3 regions of the Kitasatospora sp. NPDC127035 genome follow, and region 3 is predicted to be linked to each of the others. Evidence: riboswitches for the same ligand, from Rfam matches in the RefSeq annotation. Region 3 holds a riboswitch; each other region holds the start of a gene.
The links. Region 3 has a riboswitch for cobalamin ahead of ACFWIC_RS21375 (prenyltransferase/squalene oxidase repeat-containing protein). Riboswitches for the same ligand answer to the same signal wherever they lie in the genome.
Positions count from the first base shown of each region.

Region 1 (6,391 bases), on a different contig from region 3:
CCTCGGCCCGCCCCTCCGCGAGGGCCTCCTCCTCGTCCTGCCGGGCCTGCTCCTCGCGGGCCTCCTCCTGCTCCTGCCGGGCCTGCTCCTCCAGCGTCCGGTCCAGCAGCTCCTCGTCCAGCCCGGGCGCGTCGAAGGGGTTGCGCCGGCGCCGGTGCGGCAGCGCCAGCTGCGCGGCCTTGCGGACGTCCTCCTCCAGCACCTCGGTGCGCCCGGACCAGGCGGCCAGCGCGACGGCGGTGCGCGCCATCACGATGTCCGCGCGCAGCCCGTCCACCTCGAACGCGGCGCAGACGGCGGTGATCCGGCGGAGTGCCGCGTCGGTCAGCTCCACCTTCGGCAGCAGCTCCCGGGCGGTGGTGATCCGCAGGGCGAGCGCCCGCTCGTCCTCCTCGAACCGGTCGGCGAAGCCCGCCGGGTCGGCGTCGTAGGCGAGGCGGCGGCGCACGACCTCGGCCCGCTCCACCGGCTCCCGGGTGGCGGCGATCTCGACGGTCAGGCCGAACCGGTCGAGCAGCTGCGGCCGCAGCTCGCCCTCCTCCGGGTTCATCGTGCCGACCAGCAGGAACCGGGCCGCGTGCCGCACCGAGACGCCCTCGCGCTCGACGTACGAGCGGCCCATCGCGGCGGCGTCCAGCAGCAGGTCCACCACGTGGTCCTGGAGCAGGTTGACCTCGTCGATGTAGAGCACGCCGCGGTGCGCCTGCGCCAGCAGGCCCGGCTCGTACGCCTTGACGCCCTCGGCGAGCGCCCGCTCCAGGTCCAGCGAGCCGACGATCCGGTCCTCGGAGACGCCGACCGGCAGCTCGACCAGCCGGGCCGGGCGCGAGGACGCCCCGGCGCCGGCGTGCGCGCCGTCCGGGCACTGCGGGTCGGGCGCGGCCGGGTCGCAGGCGAAGCGGCAGCCGTCGACGGTGGCGATGGACGGCAGCAGGCCGGCCAGCGCGCGCACCATGGTCGACTTGGCGGTGCCCTTCTCGCCGCGGACGAGCACCCCGCCGACCGCCGGCGAGACCGCGTTGAGCAGCAGCCCGAGCCGTAGGTCGGCCATGCCGACGATCGCGGTGAACGGGTAGCGGACGTCACTCATGATTCTCGCTCACGATTCTCCCCAAGGGGCCCCGGGCGGCAGGAACGGCAGCGATCCGGCCGCCGGCACCCCGCCTTCGATCAGCTTCCACAGTGCGTCGGTGTCCGCGTGTTCCTCGATCAGCTCCCCCAGTCGGTCCAGCCGGGCCTCGCGCGCCGCCGCGAACGAGGTGTCCGGCGCGGGGACGAACGCCCGGCCGGCCGATGCGGCGACGTCGCGCAGCAGTTCGCGCCGGAAACCGTCGTTCTCCAGCGCGCCGTGCCAGGTCGTCCCCCAGACGGAGCCCACCCGGCAGCCGTCCAGGAAGGGGGTGCCGCCCTCGACGGTGACCACGCCGTGGTGGATCTCGTAGCCCTCGACCCGCTGCCCGTACGCCTCGCCGACCGGCCGGCCCAGCACCTTCTCGACGCCGAACCGGACGTGCGTCGGCAGCAGGCCGAGCCCCTCCACGGCGCCGGCCTTCGACTCGACCTCGTCCACGACGGTCCGCGCCAGCATCTGGTAGCCGCCGCAGACGCCGAGGACGGGACGGCCCTGCGCCGCCCGCGCCTTCAGCGCCGTCTCCAGGCCGCGCTCGCGCAGCCAGGCGAGGTCCGCGACGGTGGCCCGGGTGCCGGGGAGCACGACGAGGTCGGCGTCGGCCAGCTCCTCGGGCCGGGTGGCCCAGCGGACCAGCACCCCGGGCTCCTGGGCCAGCGCGTCCAGGTCGGTGAAGTTCGACAGCCGGGGGAAGCGCACCACGGTCACCCGCAGCACGTCCGCGCCGAGCGGCCCGCGGCCGGCCGTGCGGTCGACCACGGTGGACAGGTCGAGCGAGTCCTCGGCGTCCAGCCAGAGGTCGGGCAGCATCGGCAGGGTGCCCAGCACCGGGCGGCCGGTCAGCTCGCGGAGCATCTCCAGCCCGGGGGCGAGCAGCCGCGCGTCGCCGCGGAACTTGTTGACGAACCAGCCGGCCACGTGCCGCTGGTCCTCGGCCGAGAGCAGCGCCAGCGTCCCGTACATCGCCGCGAACACCCCGCCCCGGTCGATGTCCCCGACCACGACGACCGGCAGCCCGGCGGCGGTGGCCAGGCCCATGTTGGCGATGTCCCGGTCCCGCAGGTTGATCTCGGCGGGCGAGCCGGCGCCCTCGCAGATCACCACGTCGTACCGGCGGCGCAGGTCCGCGAGGCACTCCAGGGCCCGCTCCAGCAGCACCGGCTTGCGGTCGCGGTAGTCCAGCGCGCCGACCTCGGCGACCGCCCGGCCGAGCAGCACGACCTGGCTGCGGCCGTTCGCGCCGGGCTTGAGCAGCACCGGGTTCATGGCCGCCTCGGGCTCCACCCGGGCGGCCTGCGCCTGCATCGCCTGCGCGCGGCCGATCTCGGCGCCGTCCGCGGTGACGAAGGAGTTCAGCGACATGTTCTGCGCCTTGAACGGCGCGACGCGGACGCCCTGACGGGCCAGCCAGCGGCAGATGCCGGCGGTGACCACGCTCTTCCCGGCGTCCGAGGTCGTCCCGGCGACCAGCAGTGCGTTGCTCATGCCCCACCCCTTCTCCTGCTCAGGGCCGCCCGGAGCAGCAGATGCCCGGCGACCGTCGTACCCAGCGCCAGCGCGCCCACCCGTCGGGAGAGCACGCAGGCCCGCTCGATGTCGTCCACCCCGACCGGCCGGAGCCCCTCGCCGAGCACCGGCCGGTGCTCGACGCGGTCGCCGTACCGGAGCGTCCCGCCCAGGCGGACGCCGACCGCACCGGCGAAGGCCGATTCGGCCTGGCCCGCGTTCGGGCTGGGGTGTGCGGAGCCGTCCCGCCGCCAGACCCGCCAGGCGGTGCGCGGTTCGGGCGCGGCGGCGACGGTCAGCAGCGCGGTCAGCCGGGCGCCCGGCCAGCCGGCCACGTCGTCCAGCCGCGCGGAGGCCCAGCCGAACCGGGCGTACCGGGGCGAGCGGTGGCCGACCATCGCGTCCAGGGTGTTGACGGCGCGGAACGCCAGCAGGCCCGGTGTGCCCGCGAGCCCGCCCCAGACCAGCGCGTTGACCACGGCGTCGGCGGTGTTCTCGGCGACCGACTCGACCACCGCGCGGGCCAGCTGGGCCTCGTCCAGGGTGCTCGGGTCGCGGCCGCACAGGTGCGGCAGCCGCTCCCGGGCCGCCGTCAGGTCGCCCGCGGCGAGCGAGCGGCCGATGGTCCGGGCCTCCCGGGTCAGCGAGGTGCCGCCGAGCACGGTCCAGGTCGCGGCGGCGGCCAGGGCGGCCCGCCCGAGCGGCCGGCGGCCGAGCAGCCGGTCGGCGGCCACGGCGCCGGCCGCGACGGTGCCCACGCAGAGCGCGGTGTAGGCGGTGCCGGTGGCGCGGTCGTCGCGCCAGATCCGCCGTTCCAGCCGGTTCGCGGCGGTGCCGAAGACGGCGACCGGGTGGCCGCGGCGAGGATCGCCGAGCCGGGTGTCGGCGAGGTATCCGGCGACTGCGCCCGCGGCGAACGCGGCGGCGCGGGTCAGCGGACGCACGGCGGGGTGCGGTGGCGGGTCGTCGCGGCCGGGGCAGGCTGCATCGCGTGGGTGTCCTCACTCAGGGTCCGCGCCCTGGATCGACGTACCGGGGGCGAGAGTCTCCTGGCTTCCGGGTCGGACGCACGCCCGGGCCTTCCAGCGGCTTCTGACGGCTCGCCGTGGCATTGTCCGGACGTGCTCCCCGGTGACAGTGGCGGGACCGCGCCGGACTCGCACCGGCTTCCTCTGCTTGCCTCCGTATGGCTGAAGGATCCCATCACGCCCCCGAACCGGGAGTCAACCGAGGTCACGGAGCGTTCGGTCACACCGCCGGTCCTCGCGCGGCCCCCGCGCCGGCCCCGCGCGGGCCCGCCCCGGAGGCTCTCGCCCCGGTGTGACGTTGCTCCCGATCTGACACGGACGGCCGTGTCCTACTGGCCACCGGCCGCCGCCGCTAGTGGACTGGGGCCAGAACACCCTCCGGCACCGGGACTTAACTGCGGGGAGCGAGTATGCGTTGGGGAATCGCGGCCACCGTGGCCGCCGCCGCCGTCGGTACGGGGGCGGCCGTGCTGGTGATCGGCCGGCGGGCGTCCGAGCGGATGGTCCACCCGGCCGTCGCGGCCCGGGCGAGGTCCGGCCCGGTGCAGGTCCTGACCCTCGGCGCGGGGCGGGTCGGCTTCACCCGCGGCCCGGAGAGCGAACGCCCCGGCCGCTGGGCCGTGGAGTGGGGAGAGGACGGGCACGCGGTCGTCGGCGAGGTCCTGCACAGCGACGGGAAGGGCGTCACCCGCCGCCTGCTCCGGGCGGACCGGGGCACCCTCACGCCCGGTACCGAGGTCCGCTTCACCCCCCGGGTCCATCTCGGGGACCCGACGACCGCGCTCGGGATCCCGTTCACCGAGACCGCCGTCGAGGGCGAGCTGGGTGCGCTGCCCGCCTGGCGGCTGGACGGCGCGCGGGGCACCTGGGTGATCCTGGTGCACGGCCCCGGCGCCGACCGCTCCCAGGCTCTCCCGGTGCTCCCGCTGCTCCGGCGGCTGGCCCTGCCGGTGCTCGCCGTCAGCTACCGGGGCGACGCGGGTGCGCCGGCCTCCCCGGACGGCCTCGGCCACTTCGGCGAGACCGAGTGGCGCGACGTCGAGGCGGCGATCCGGCGCGCGCTGGACAGCGGCGCCGGCAAGGTCGTCCTCTACGGCTGGTCGCTCGGCGCCACCACGGCCCTGCAGGCCGCCGCCCGCTCCGGCTGGGCAGGCTCGATCAGCAGCCTGATCCTGGACTCGCCGGTGCTGGACTGGCCGGCCGGCGCGCGGCGCGGTGCGGCCCGGGCCGGCTACCGGGGCGTGGCCGCCGAACTGGGCGCGCTCGCCGCCGAGGGACGCACCGGCCTGGATCTGGCCGACTTCGCGCGCCTCGCCGACGGCACCGACCTGCGGGTCCCCACCCTGGTGCTGCACGGCCCGGACGACCCGGTGGCCCCGTTCCGCGCGGCCGAGCGCCTCGCCGGGAGGCGCCCGGACGTGGTCAACCTCCAGGCCTTTCCCGGCGGTGACCACGCCGCACTCTGGAACACCGACCCGGAGCGCTACGAGGAGACCCTCCGCCGTTGGCTCACGCCCTTCCTCTGAGCGCGCCCGGCCCGGTCCACCCGGCCGCGGCGGCTCCCCGGTCGCCGCGGCCGCTTCCCCTCTCCCTTTCCTCCCCGCTTTCCCTTCCCTCCCTCCCCGGTCACGAGTGGCATGGACCCGCCACTAAGATCAAGCCAGTCGGTTTGGCCTCTGTTGCCCGATCTTGTGGAGGCCCCGCGCCCGCCGCCCGGCCCGCGCGTGCAACCGGATGTGACAGATGGCCGGTACAAGGGGAAGACTGCTCGACGTGACGTCTCGGAACCCGCGCGACCGTGATGCCCCGCTCCCGCCGACGATCGGTACCGGTGCGACGGTGACCCGTCTCCCCGGAACTGCCCACCGCCCCGCCGGCGCCAGGCCGGGGACCTCCGGCGTACCCCGCCGACGAGGCCCGGCCCCCGCACCCGGCCGCGGCCGGGTCCCCGTGCCGGAGGGCTTCCCCGCACCCGCCGAACTCGCCCCGCTGGCCCGCCGCATGCTGGTCGACGCCGTCCGGATCGCCCGTTGGGCCGGCGACCTCGACGAGGTCGACAAGCGCGGCGAGCTGCTCCCCGACGACGCCCGGGCCGCCGGCCGCGCCCTCGCCATGACGGTGGGCGCCGCGGCCAAGGCCTGGGGCCAGGCGCTGCTGGTCGGCCTGGTCGAGGCCAGGGACGGCGGCGCCGTCCCCGGCTGGCGCCTGCACGCCTGGGAGCACGACGACGAGGCGGTGGTCCGCGGCTGGTCGGCACTGTTCGACGCCTGGACCCTGCTCGCCCCGGTCCCGCCCGCCGCCCTGCGCGGCGTCTTCGCGGTGCTCGCCGGGCAGGCCGTCGACCAGGCCCCGCAACTGCTCTCCTTCCTGCACCTGGTGGACGGCCCGGTCGCCGACATGGAGCTGCTGGAGCTGCTCCGGCGCGGTCTGGACGAGCGCCGGGTCGGCGGTGGCGAGAGCACCTTCGGCCTCTCGCCCGTCCCGCACGCGGCCTCGGCGATCTCCGCGGTCCGCGGCACCTGCCGCGAGCCGCAGATCGACACCCCGGCCTCGCCCGCCGACGTGGCGGCCGTCCTCGACTGGATGCTGGACGGCCTCGCCGCCGTCGGCGCACTGGTCCGCCGGGACAACGCCGCCGACCTGTCGCCGCTCGGACACTGGGCGGTGCGGGCCAAGCTGGAGGAGATCTGCACCGTCGCGCAGACCGCCGCCGGCCACATCGAGCAGA
Region 1 is NZ_JBHXDN010000032.1:20,906-27,296, forward strand. Features, by position in the region: gene ACFWIC_RS22020 (putative cobaltochelatase) at 1-1,090, opposite strand, end outside; gene ACFWIC_RS22025 (cobyric acid synthase) at 1,100-2,614, opposite strand; gene ACFWIC_RS22030 (cobalamin biosynthesis protein) at 2,611-3,579, opposite strand; cobalamin riboswitch at 3,678-3,809, opposite strand; gene ACFWIC_RS22035 (alpha/beta hydrolase) at 4,074-5,189, shown strand; gene ACFWIC_RS22040 (hypothetical protein) at 5,614-6,391, shown strand, end outside.
Region 1: linked by a shared signal. The riboswitch ahead of ACFWIC_RS22030 (cobalamin biosynthesis protein) and the one ahead of ACFWIC_RS21375 (prenyltransferase/squalene oxidase repeat-containing protein) in region 3 are both predicted to bind cobalamin.

Region 2 (6,391 bases), on a different contig from region 3:
CAGCTCCTTGAGCTCGCGCACCAGGTACGGGTTGACCTGGAGGAACTCGCCGGAGAGGGTCTCGCGCTTGAACAGGTTGGACACCTGCGGCTCGATGCACTCGTACACGCCGGCGATCGAGGCGATCGTCGCGGTCGGGGCGATCGCCAGGAGCAGCGAGTTGCGCAGGCCGGTGGAGGCGACGCGGGTGCGCAGGGCCTCCCAGCGGTCGGCCCACTCGGGCGCGGCGCTCGGGAAGTGGTCGATGTGCAGCTCGCCGCGGGCGGCGCGGGTCTCCGCGTACGCCTCGTGGCGGCCGAGCTGCTCGGCCAGGTCGGCGGAGCGCTCGTACGCGGTGAGCATGATGCGCTCGGCGATCAGCGTGGAGAGCTGCTTGGCCTCGGCGGAGTCGAAGTCCAGGCGGAGCCGGAAGAAGACGTCCTGCAGGCCCATCACGCCGAGGCCGACCGGGCGCCAGCGGGAGTTGGAGGCGCCGGCCTCGGGGGTCGGGTAGAAGTTGATGTCCACCACGCGGTCGAGGAACGTCACGGCGGTGCGGACGGTCGCGTCCAGACGCTCCCAGTCCATCGCGTTCAGCAGGTCGGCGGCGGTGGCACCGGCGGCGACGTGGGCGCCGAGGTTGACCGAGCCGAGGTTGCAGACGGCGGTCTCGGAGTCGTCCGTGACCTCCAGGATCTCGGTGCAGAGGTTGGAGGAGTGGACGGTGCGGCCGGGCAGCGCGGTCTGGTTGGCGGCGCGGTTGGACGCGTCCTTGAAGGTCATCCAGCCGTTGCCGGTCTGCGCGAGGGTGCGCATCATCCGGGAGTACAGGGTCTGCGCGGGGATGGTGCGGACGGCCTTGCCGGCCAGCTCGGCCTTGAGGTAGGCCTCGTCGAAGTCGGCGCCCCACAGGTCGACCAGCTCGGGGACGTCGGCCGGGGAGAACAGCGACCAGTCGGCGTTGGCGTTGACCCGGCGCATGAACTCGTCGGGGATCCAGTGCGCGAGGTTGAGGTTGTGGGTGCGGCGCGCCTCCTCACCGGTGTTGTCGCGGAGCTCCAGGAACTCCTCGATGTCCGCGTGCCAGGTCTCCAGGTAGACGCAGGCCGCGCCCTTGCGACGGCCGCCCTGGTTGACGGCGGCGACCGAGGAGTCGAGGGTGCGCAGGAACGGGACGATGCCGTTCGACTTGCCGTTGGTGCCCCGGATCAGCGAGCCGCGCGAGCGGATCCGCGAGTAGGAGAGGCCGATGCCGCCGGCGTGCTTGGAGAGGCGGGCGATCTGGGCGTACCGCGAGTAGATCGAGTCCAGGTTGTCCAGCGGCGAGTCCAGCAGGTAGCAGCTGGACATCTGCGGGTGCCGGGTGCCGGAGTTGAAGAGGGTCGGCGAGGAGGTCAGGTACTCCAGCCGGCTCATCAGGCGGTACAGCTCGGCCACCTCGCGCACCGACTGCTCGTTGTCGCCGACCGCCAGGCCACAGGCGACGCGGAGCAGGAAGTGCTGAGGGGTCTCGACGACCTTGCGGGTGATCGGGTGACGCAGCAGGTAGCGGGACTGCACGGTGCGCAGGCCGAAGTACTCGAAGCGGTCGTCGCCGGCCGGGTCGACCAGGGCGTTCAGCGCCTCGGTGTGCTTGGCGACGAACGCGGCGGTGGTGTCGCCGATCAGGCCCTCGGCGTGGCCGACGGTGATCGAGGTGGAGAAGGAGACCACGCCCTGGGTCGCCGCCTCGTCGACGATCTCCAGCGCGAGCAGCCGGGCCGCCAGCTTCGAGTACTGCGGGTCCTCGGCGATCATCGACGCGGCGGCGTCGATGGCCAGGCCGCGCAGCTCGGCGAAGTCCGAGCCGGCGTTGCGGCCGCGCAGCGCGGCGGCGGCGACGTGACCCGGGTCCACCTGGGGGAGGTCGACGCTGCGGTCGGTCAGCACGCGGAGGAGCGCGCCGCCGGGGTCGGAGACCGTACGGTCGGCGGGGGCGGAGCTGGAACCCTGGGCGGGCAGGGTGACTGAGGCAGCGGTGGTCAAGGCGCTCTCTCCTGGCGGCGATCGGCGTCGGTAGATCGGGGGGCCGGGCCGTTCGGGGCAGGGGAGGACGGCGCGGGCGCCCGTGGCGTCGCGCGGCGTGTCGTCCCCGGCCCGCCCGCGAGGCCCGGAAGGTGGTGCTCGTGCTGGGGCCTCTGCGGGGAGGCGCTCGCACACCGTCGGCAGGTACTCGGACTCGCGGGCTCCCATGGGGAGACGGCCGCTCACCGCTGCGGGGCAGTCCCGGACTTGCACCGGGTTCCCCTGCGTCGACAGCAGGGTCGAGCATACATCTAGTGGTGCTCTCTCGATGCGACACCACATGTTGTGCAGCGCGGCGTGTTGGCGCGATGACCGCTGGTACCGGGGCGGGAGCCGGGAAGGGGCGCGGGCCGGGGTTCCGGACGCCCCGGGGCTTGTCAGGATTCGGAAACGGAATGGTGACCGGGGCGGTCGCCGGTCAGGGCCATGCCCTACGATCTCGCCTCATGAGCGACGGAACGGGCGTGCCCGGGGAGTGGTCTGGACAGCCCGCTTCGCCGGGGGAGCAGCCGGCCCCTCCCGCCGGTGCGGGGGGCGCACAGAACCAGCAGCCGGGTGGACCCGGACCGGTGCCGCCGGGGCAGCAGCCCTCCGGCGGCCAGGCCGTGCCGCCGGCACCGGGCGGCTTCGGACCGCCTCCGGCGTCGTACGGACCGCCCGCGCCGCCGCCGGCCCGGCCGCCGGCGCCCGCGGCGCCGCAGCCGCCGCAGTCGATCCAGGTGCCGCCGCCCGTTCAGCCGCCTGTTCAGCCGCCCGCGCCGCAGCCTCCGGTGCAGCCCCAGCCGGCGCCGCAGCCCCAGCCGCCGATGCCGGTGCCCTCGCACCACTGGCAGCATCCTCCGCAGCCGCAGCCGCAGCACCTACCGCCGCCGCAGCAGCCGCAGCAGACCGAGCCGGACTGGGCCGCGCTCGCCGACCGCAACGCGGCCGAGCACCGGCGCAAGACCCGGTTGAAGATCATCGGTGCGGCCGTCGCCGTCCTGATCATCGGCGGCGCCGTCGCCGGCGGCCTGCTCCTGCTGGGCAAGGACGGCGACGAGAAGCCGATCGCCGGGCCCACGTCGACCGCGACCGGGGCCACCCAGCAGCCGGCGCCGTCTCCGACCGGTTCCGCCAAGCCGACCCCGACGTCCACCCCGACGCCGACCCCCACTCCGAGCGCGACCCCCGACGACCCGTCGAAGCCGCTCTGGGACGCCTCCACCGACCCGGCCCCGCAGGACGCGGCGGCGCTCTTCTCGGCGCTCACCGTGACCGTCAACGGCGCCACCTGGAACCGGACCGTCGTCTCGCTCGACTCGCCCTGCTGGGACGGCAACTCCACGGTCGGCGGTCTCGGCCGGGCGCTCGGCGACCAGGGCTGCCGCCAGGTCCTCCGGGCCACCTACGTCTCCGGCGACAGCGCGGTGACGCTCGGCGTCGCCGTCTTCGACCACAAGATCCAGGCCGAGACGGCCCTGAAGAACTACGTCGGCCACCTCAAGGGCGCCGCCGCCCCGGGGGCGCCGGTCTTCTGCGCCACTCCGGGCTGCACCAACACCAAGAGCATCCTTGGACGCTACGCCTACTTCACCGTCGAGGGTTCCGCCAAAGGCGGCAACACCGCGGACGCCGCCGCGACCGCGGCCGCCACGGGCTTCGGCGAGCACGTGAAGAACCAGCTGCTCCAGCGGGCCAAGACGCCCGCGGCCCCGCCGGCGGCCCCGGCGGGCTGACCGCCCGCCGCCGGCCCGGCCGGCCGTCCCCCGCGTGCCCGCTCGCCGGGACGCGGGGGAGTGTGGCAGGCTCGCGGGCTGTCAGTCGTACGCGTGTCCGGTCGTGGCGGCCCGGGCGTCGCCGCCGGGCCCCCCGGCCGACCCCGGTCTCCGGAGGAGTGCCCCGTGGCCCTGCCCCGCCCGTTGCACGGCAAGCCGGCCGCCCTGGCCGTGTCCGCCGCCGTGCTCGCCACCGGCGCGCTGGTGCTCGGCGGCCGGGACGACCGCTCCGCCCCGCCGCCGCCCGGCCCCGCCGGGCCGACCGGACGCAGCGAACTCACCCTCAACGGCGCCGGCCGCGCCCTGCCCCCCGAGGTCGGCCGCGACCTGCTGGCCCGTGATCCGCAGGCCTCGCCGAACGCCCGGGCCGTCCAGCAACTGCTCGCCGACCTGGAGGCCACGGCCCGGTCCGGCCGCTCCGGCGGCACGGTGATCGGCCAGCACATCGAGGGGCACAACGAGCGCTACAACCCCGAGTACGGCGACTACCGGGGCACCAAGCCGGTCGGCTACTACTACAAGAAGGCCGCCGACATCACCGGCAAGCTGCCCGGCTTCGTCGAGACCGACCTCGGCCCCGGTTACGGCCAGAGCGGCTGGGGCGTCGGCAACCCGCGCTCCTACTCCGAAGGGCGCTGGCCCGCCTGCGCGGTCGGCTGGCAGTACACCGACGACGCGGTGGACCTGATGGCCGCCGTCTGGTCCGGCCACCCGCGTGCGGCGGACGGTACGTACGGCGCGGCCGGCGTCCAGAAGAACTGCGACGGCACCGCCACCGAGCTGCCCGACAACGGCGGCGCCCCGGCCGGCCTGGTCGGCATGTCCTTCCACCAGCCGTACCCGGGTTCGGACGTCAAGTCCTTCGACCGGGTGCTCTGCTCGTCCTCGCCCGCGGCCGGCGACCCGGGCTGGTTCGGCCGGGTCGTGGACAGCACCGGCGGCACCCCCGAGTACCGGGCGCTGCTGACCGACCTGTCCTTCCTCGCCGACCACCTGGAGTACCTCGCCGCCCACGACGTGCCGGTGCTGCTGCGCCCGTACCACGAGATGAACGCGGCCGACTGCGCCCGCGGCTTCTGGTGGTCCGGCCAGAAGCCGGCCGACTACCAGGCGCTCTGGCGGATCACCTACCACTACCTGGTGGAGACCCGGGGCCTGCACAACCTGCTGTTCGCCTGGACGCCGGTCTCCTGGGACGGCGCCCCGGGCGTCGACCCGTGGAACTACTACCCGGGTGCGCAGTACGTGGACCTGGTCGGGGTGGACGACTACAGCGGCAGCCCGGCGCGCCCGATCGGCACCGGCGAGGTGTGGACCAAGCGCTACTACGACGGCCTGGCCGGGTACGGCAAGCCGCGGATCCTGGCCGAGTCCTTCGCCGTCCCGGTCAACTCCCGCCAGCCGGACACCCTGCGGCGCACCCCGTGGACGATCTGGACGGTCTGGGGGCAGTCGCTGACGGCGGACAACCTGACCCCGGACCAGCCGCGCAACTCCAACGCCGACGTCAAGGCCACCTACGACGACGCCCTGGCGCTCACCGGCGGTTCGGCGGCGTTCGGGGCGAACGTGGACTGGAGCGGCCTGCACGTGCGGTGATACCGGTCGGCGGCGCACCGGGCCGGGGCACCGGCTTCGGCGGCGGGCTTCGGTAACAAGTCGGCGGCCCCGGGCCGCCCGGAATTCCGGGCCGCCGACCCGTGTGGCATCCTGTGGCCCGGAATCGAGCGGGCTGATGCCGGGGGACACCCGGCGGGCGGGGGTACGGGAGATGACACAGGTGCGTCCGGACCGCCCGGCCGGTGGCATCGCCGTGGCCTGGGGAGCCGTCCTGCTCGGCTGGGCGGCGTACAACTGCTTCTGGCAGGCCGGTGTCGCCACCTTCGTCAAGGGCATCTTCTACTACGGCAGCGACGCCGTGACCGCCGAGACCGGCAGCCTCAACTACGGCCTGCTGTACCTGGTCTCGGGCGTCCTGTTGCTGCGCGGGCACGGCTGGGCGCGCGGGGTGGCGGTCGGTGTGGCGCTGGTCGAGGGCTACAACCGGGTGCGCAGCCTGACGGGTGCGCTGCTGGACGAGCCGCAGCGCCGCTGGTTCACCGGGACGACCGAGGGCTGGCTGAAGCTGGTGACCTTCGGGCTCGGCGTGCTGGTGACGGCGGTGCTGGTCCTGCTGCTGGTCCGCTCGCTGCGGCGGCCGGAGACCGGCCGGGAGCCGGCGCCCGGCCCGTGGGCGGCGCAGTCGCCGTTCCCCGGGCAGACGTTCCCGGGGCAGCCGCCGTTCGGCGGGCCGGTCCAGCAGCACGCCCAGCATGCCCAGCCGCATGCCCAGCAGGCGCCGGCCGCCTGGGCACCGCAGGCCCAGCCCTACCCCCAGCCCCAGCCGCAGGCGCACCCCCAGCCCTACCCGCACGAGCAGCCGACCCAGACCGGCTGGCCCCAGCCCCAGCCCCAGCCGTACGCGTCCGGTCCGGCGGCCCCTCAGCAGCCCTGGCCGGCCCCGCCGGTGGCGCCCGGACCGGTCACGCCGGGCCCGGTGGCGCCCGGTCAGGTCCGGCCTCCCCAGGACACCCCGCCCTACCCGGGGTAGCCTG
Region 2 is NZ_JBHXDN010000015.1:14,509-20,899, forward strand. Features, by position in the region: gene ACFWIC_RS13005 (ribonucleoside-diphosphate reductase subunit alpha) at 1-1,980, opposite strand, end outside; cobalamin riboswitch at 2,165-2,307, opposite strand; gene ACFWIC_RS13010 (hypothetical protein) at 2,814-3,758, shown strand; gene ACFWIC_RS13015 (glycoside hydrolase family 26 protein) at 3,924-5,396, shown strand; gene ACFWIC_RS13020 (hypothetical protein) at 5,569-6,387, shown strand.
Region 2: linked by a shared signal. The riboswitch ahead of ACFWIC_RS13005 (ribonucleoside-diphosphate reductase subunit alpha) and the one ahead of ACFWIC_RS21375 (prenyltransferase/squalene oxidase repeat-containing protein) in region 3 are both predicted to bind cobalamin.

Region 3 (6,391 bases):
CGACGCGCTGGACCGGGTCCGCGGCTTCCTCGACCTCGGTGTCCGGGAGGGCGCCGAACTGGTCGTCGACGGCCGCGACCTGACCGTGCCGGGGTACGAGGGCGGCTACTTCCTGGGCGCCACCCTCTTCGACCGCGTCACCCCCGCGATGCGGATCTACCGCGAGGAGATCTTCGGCCCGGTCCTGTGCGTGGTCCGCGCGGCGGACTACGCCGAGGCGCTGCGCCTGCCGAGCGAGCACGAGTTCGGCAACGGGGTGTCGATCTTCACCCGGGACGGCGACACCGCCCGCGACTTCACCCGCCGCGTCAACACGGGCATGATCGGCGTCAACGTGCCGATCCCGGTGCCGGTCGCGTACCACACCTTCGGCGGCTGGAAGCGGTCCGGCTTCGGTGACCTCAACCAGCACGGCCCGGACTCGATCCGCTTCTACACCCGCACCAAGACCGTGACCTCGCGCTGGCCCTCCGGGGTCAAGGAGGGCGCGAGCTTCACCATCCCGACGATGGGCTGAGGCGCGCCGTGCACACGCATCTGACCGACGACCAGCTCGCGATCGTCGAGGCCACCGGCGACTTCGCCCGCGAGCACCTCGCCCCGCACGCCGTGGCGTGGGACCAGGCCAAGCACTTCCCCGTCGACGTGCTGCGCAAGGCCGCGGGCCTCGGCCTCGGCGGCGTGTACGTGCGGGAGGAGTCGGGCGGCTCCGGGCTGGGCCGCCAGGACGGCGTGCTCGTCTTCGAGGCGCTGGCGACCGGCTGCCCGTCGATCGCCGGGTACCTGTCCATCCACAACATGGTCGCGTGGATGATCGACCGCTACGGCAGCCCGGGCCAGCGCGCCCGACTGCTGCCGGGACTCTGCTCGACGGAGGCCCTGGCCAGCTACTGCCTCACCGAGCCGGGCGCGGGCTCGGACGCCGCCGCGCTGACCACCCGGGCCCGGCGCGACGGCGACCACTACGTCCTCGACGGCGTCAAGCAGTTCGTCTCCGGCGCCGGAACCTCGCAGGTCTACGTCGTGATGGCCCGCACCGGCGCCCCGGGCGCCGGCGGGATCTCCGCGTTCCTCGTCGAACGGGACGACCCCGGCGTCTCGTTCGGTCCGAACGAGCGGAAGATGGGCTGGAACGCCCAGCCGACCCGGCAGGTGCTCCTGGACGGCGTCCGGCTGCCCGCCGACCGGCTCCTCGGGGCCGAGGGCGAGGGCTTCCGGATCGCCATGAACGGGCTGAACGGGGGCCGGATCGGCATCGCGGCGTGCTCGCTCGGCGGCGCGCAGGACGCGTTGGAGCGGGCCACCCGCTACCTCTCGGACCGGGAGGCGTTCGGCGCCCGGCTGCTGCACGCCCAGGCCCTGCAGTTCCGGCTGGCCGACATGGCGACGGAGCTGGAGGCGGCCAGGTCGCTGCTCTGGCGGGCCGCCGCGGCGCTGGACCGGGGGGACCCCCGGGCGCCGGAGCTCTGCGCGATGGCCAAGCGGTACGCCACCGACACCGGCTTCGAGGTCGCCAACGCCGCACTCCAACTGCACGGCGGCTACGGCTACCTCGCCGAGTACGGCATCGAGAAGATCGTCCGCGACCTGCGGGTGCACCAGATCCTGGAAGGGACCAACGAGATCATGCGCGTCATCGTCGCCCGCGGACTGACGGGAGCCGCCTGATGGCCGGCAACACCGCAGCGGGTAACGCCACAGCGGGTAACGCCGCAGCCGGGCACGCCGCGTCCGGCAGCACCGCAGCCGGCAGCACCGCGTCCGGGCGCACCGTCGACGAGGTCCTCGTCCAGCGGGAGGGCAGGTCCGGCCTGATCGTCCTCAACCGGCCCGCCGCGCTGAACGCCCTGACCCACGCCATGGTGCGGCGGATCGACGCCGCACTGGACACGTGGGAGCGCGACGACCGGGTCGAGACCGTCGTCGTCACCGGCGCCGGCGACCGGGCCTTCTGCGCCGGGGGCGACATCGTCGCCATCCACCGCGCCGCCACCGGCGGTGACCCGGCGGCCGTCGAGGAGTTCTGGCGCGACGAGTACCGGCTCAACGCCAGGATCGCCCGCTTCCCGAAGCCGTACGTCGCCGTCATGAGCGGCATCGTGATGGGCGGCGGAGTCGGCGTGTCCGCCCACGGCAGCGTCCGGATCGTCACCGGGACGACCCGGGTCGCGATGCCGGAGGCCGGCATCGGCTTCGTGCCGGACGTCGGCGGCACCTACCTGCTCTCGCTGGCCCCCGGCGAGCTGGGCACCCACCTCGCCCTCACCGCGGGCTCGGCGGGCGCAGGCGACGCCCTGCTCTGCGGCCTGGCCGACCACTTCGTCCCCACCGAGCGGCTGCCCGCGCTCCTCGACGACCTCGCCGAACTGCCCGTGCACGAGGCGCTCGTCCGGCACGTCGCCCCCGCACCGCCCGCCCCGCTGGAGCGGCAGCGCGAGTGGATCGACAGCTGCTACGCGGCGGGCACCGTCGAGGAGATCCTCGGCCGGCTCCGCGACAGCGGGGAGCCCGAGGCCGGGAAGGCCGCCGAGCGGATCACCGCCAACTCGCCCACCGCGGTGAAGGCGACGCTCGCCGCGCTGCGCCGCGCCCGGTCCCTCGGCCCGCTGGAGGCCGTCCTCGACCAGGAGTACCGCACCTCCTGCGCCGCCCTCGACACACCCGACCTCGCCGAGGGCATCCGTGCCCAGGTGATCGACAAGGACCGCACGCCGCGCTGGAGCCCGGCCACGCTGGACGCCGTCGCCCCCGCCGCCGTGGCACGCTACTTCGCCCAGCTCGGCGAGCGGGAACTCGGCCTCGCCACCACGAAACCCCTGGAGCGCTGGTGACCCACGACATCGGATTCGTCGGACTCGGCAACATGGGCGGCCCGATGGCCGCCAACCTGGCCAGGGCAGGGCACCGGGTCGTCGGCTACGACCTCGTGCCGGAGGCCCTGCGGCAGGCGGAGGCGGCCGGCGTCCGGCCGGCGGAGTCCGCGGCCGACGCCGCCGGCGGCGCGGACGTGGTCATCACCATGCTGCCGGCCGGACGCCACGTCCTGGCCGCCTACGAGGAGTTGCTGCCCGCCGCCCGTCCGGGCACGCTCTTCGTCGACAGCTCCACCATCGACGTCGCGGACGCCCGGGCCGCGCACGACCTCGCCGTGCGGGCAGGCGGCCGGGCGGTCGACGCGCCGGTGTCCGGAGGAGTGCCGGGCGCGACCGCCGGGACCCTCACCTTCATGGTGGGAGCGGCGGAGGCGGACTTCGGCGCGGTCCGGCCGGTGCTGGACGCGATGGGCGGCAAGGTCGTGCACTGCGGGCCGTCGGGCGCCGGGCAGGCCGCGAAGATCTGCAACAACATGATCCTCGGCATCTCGATGATCGCCGTCAGCGAGGCCTTCGTCCTCGGCGAGAGTCTTGGCCTGAGCCACCAGGCGCTGTTCGACGTCGCCTCCACCGCCTCCGGGCAGTGCTGGGCGCTGACCGCCAACTGCCCCGTCCCCGGCCCGGTGCCGGCCAGTCCGGCGAACCGCGACTACCGCGCGGGGTTCGCGGCGGCCTTGATGGCCAAGGACCTCGGGCTGGCTGCCGGCGCGGCCCGGTCCGCCGGTCTGCCCACCGAACTCGGCCTGAAGGCAGCCGAGTTGTACGCGAAGTTCGCCGCCGACGAGGGTGCCGGACTGGATTTCTCGGCGATCATCACCACCCTGGGAGGGAGCGCGCAGTGACCGCGTACGAGACGATTCTGGTGGAGCGCAAGGGCCGGGTCGGGCTGATCACGCTCGACCGGCCGAAGGCGCTCAACGCGCTCAACACGCAGCTCATGAACGAGGTCGTCGCCGCGGCGAGGGACTTCGACCGGGACCCGGGGATCGGCTGCCTGGTGATCACCGGCTCCGAGAAGGCGTTCGCGGCCGGCGCCGACATCAAGGAGATGCAGTCCCTCGACTTCGTCGAGGCCTACCTCGGCGACTGGTTCGCGGCCTGGGACGACCTGGGCAGGATCCGCAAGCCGATCGTCGCGGCGGTCGCGGGCTACGCGCTGGGCGGGGGCTGCGAGTTGGCGATGCTCTGCGACATCCTGCTCGCGGCGGACACCGCGAAGTTCGGCCAGCCGGAGATCAAGCTGGGGGTGATCCCCGGGATCGGCGGTTCGCAGCGGCTCACCCGGGCGGTCGGCAAGGCGAAGGCGATGAACCTGTGCCTGACCGGCCGGACGATGGGCGCCGAGGAGGCCGAGCGGGCCGGCCTGGTCTCCCGGATCGTCCCGGCCGACCGGCTGCTGGCCGAGGCGCTGGCGACGGCCGAGAAGGTCGCGGAGATGTCCGCGCCGGCGAGCATCATGCTGAAGGAGGCGGTCGACCGCGCCTTCGAGACCACCCTCGCCGAGGGCGTCCGCTTCGAGCGGCGGCTCTTCCACGCCGTCTTCGCCACCGCCGACCAGAAGGAGGGCATGGCGGCGTTCGCCGAGAAGCGGCCGGCGTCGTTCACCCACCGCTGACAACTGACGACCGCCGCCACCCACCACCGCCACCCACCACCGCCACCACCCACCGCCGGCACCCACCGCCACCACCCACCGCCGGCACCCGGGCCGAGGCGCGCCGTGGTGCGGCGCCCCGGCCGCGGGGCGCCGCACCACGGGGCCGTCGGCCCGTCGAGCGGCGTCCGGGCCCTCCCGGGGGTAGGTCGCCGACGACCTGCCCGGATGCGCTGTGATGTGACGCACGGACCCTTGACCCGGCCTTTCGGGCGTCGCCATGATGGGCCGTCATGTTCTGACTCCGCCGTCGGGGGAAGTCCGGTTCGAATCCGGCGCTGACCCGCAACGGTAGGCCGCCGACGGCTGTCGGCGGCGAGCCCGAGTACCCGGCGGCGGAGAGGTGTCCACTCCTCCCGTCGTGGTCTGCGGGCCGGAGCTCCGAGAGCTGCCCCCGGCCCCCCGCGGACGCTCTCCGGGCCCCTGCGTCCAGGCCCGGAAAGGCTCTCATGCCCGCGCTCCGCCGCACTCTCGGACTGCTCGCCATACCCGCGCTCGCCCTCGCCACCGCGCTCCCGGCGGTCACCGCCGCACACGCCACCCCCGCACGACTGTCCTCCCCGACCGTCCGTCCGGACGCCGCCGCGGCGGGCTGGCTGGCCCGCCAGCTGGTGGACGGGGACCACTTCGAGTCGGTGTTCGACGGCACCGCCTACCCCGACCAGGGCCTGACCATCGACGCCGTGCTCGCTTTCGCCGCCTCCCGCAGCTCCGACCAGGCCGCCGCGAAGGCCACCGCCTGGCTGGCGAAGCCCGACGTCATCGGCGGCTACCTCGGCGACGGCACCACCGAGGCGTACGCCGGGGCGACGGCCAAGCTGCTGCTCGCCGTCGAGGTTCGCGGCGAGAACCCGACCGCCTTCGGCGGCGTCGACCTCCCTGCCCGGCTCCGCTCGCTCCAGAGCCCGAGCGGCCGCTTCTCCGACCGGTCCCAGTGGGGCGACTACAGCAACGCGTTCGGCCAGTCGCTCGCGCTGATCGCGCTCAAGCGCACGCCCGGTGGTGCTCCGGCCGCCGCCGTCGACTTCCTCGCCGACAGTCAGTGCGCCGACGGCGGTTTCCCGGTCTCCTTCGGCCAGGCCACCTGCGCGAGCGACGCCGACGCCACCGCGCTGGCCGTCCAGGCCCTCGCCGCGACCGGCCGCACCGCGAAGGCGAACGCCGGGCTCGGGTGGCTGACCGGCCACCAGAACGCCGACGGGGGCTTCGCGGCGGCCGGAGCGACCACGTCCAACGCCAACACCACCGGCCTCGCCACCCAGGCCCTGTTCTCCGGTGGCCGCTTCGGCGCCGGCCTCAAGGGCTGGAGCAGCCTGGTCAAGCTCCAGCAGGGCTGCTCGGCCGCCCCCGCCGTCCGCGGGGCGGTCGCCTACGACGCGACCGGCTTCAACCCGGGCAACGGCGCGCGGGCGACCGCCCAGGCCGTCCTCGGCCTGGCCGGCACGCCGCTGGCCACGCTCTCGGCCGCCGGCGCGCGTCCGGCCCCGCCCACCCTGGCCTGCCCGGCACCGGCCACCCACTGACCGTCCGCGACCACCCGAGGAGCACTTCGATGATCGACACTCCCACCCGGACCCGACCGGTCCGCCGGACGCTCGGCTCGGTCGCCGCCGCGGCGGCCCTCACCGCCGGGCTGCTCGGTGCCTCCGCCGTCCACGCTCCGCAGGCCCGGGCGGCCGCCTGCACCGGCACCACCGGCGTGACCGTGGTCGTCGACTTCACCGCAGTCGGTGGCGGCATCCAGACCGGCTGCGCGCTCGGCGACCCGGCCAGCGGGCTCGCCGCGATCACCGGCGCCGGGTTCTCCTACTCCTTCCACCCGCGCTTCCCCGGCTTCGTCTGCAAGATCAACTCTCTGCCGACG
Region 3 is NZ_JBHXDN010000030.1:71,783-78,173, forward strand. Features, by position in the region: gene ACFWIC_RS21350 (CoA-acylating methylmalonate-semialdehyde dehydrogenase) at 1-517, shown strand, start outside; gene ACFWIC_RS21355 (acyl-CoA dehydrogenase family protein) at 526-1,668, shown strand; gene ACFWIC_RS21360 (enoyl-CoA hydratase/isomerase family protein) at 1,668-2,831, shown strand; gene mmsB (3-hydroxyisobutyrate dehydrogenase) at 2,828-3,715, shown strand; gene ACFWIC_RS21370 (enoyl-CoA hydratase) at 3,712-4,488, shown strand; cobalamin riboswitch at 4,740-4,879, shown strand; gene ACFWIC_RS21375 (prenyltransferase/squalene oxidase repeat-containing protein) at 4,977-6,050, shown strand; gene ACFWIC_RS21380 (flagellar hook-length control protein FliK) at 6,080-6,391, shown strand, end outside.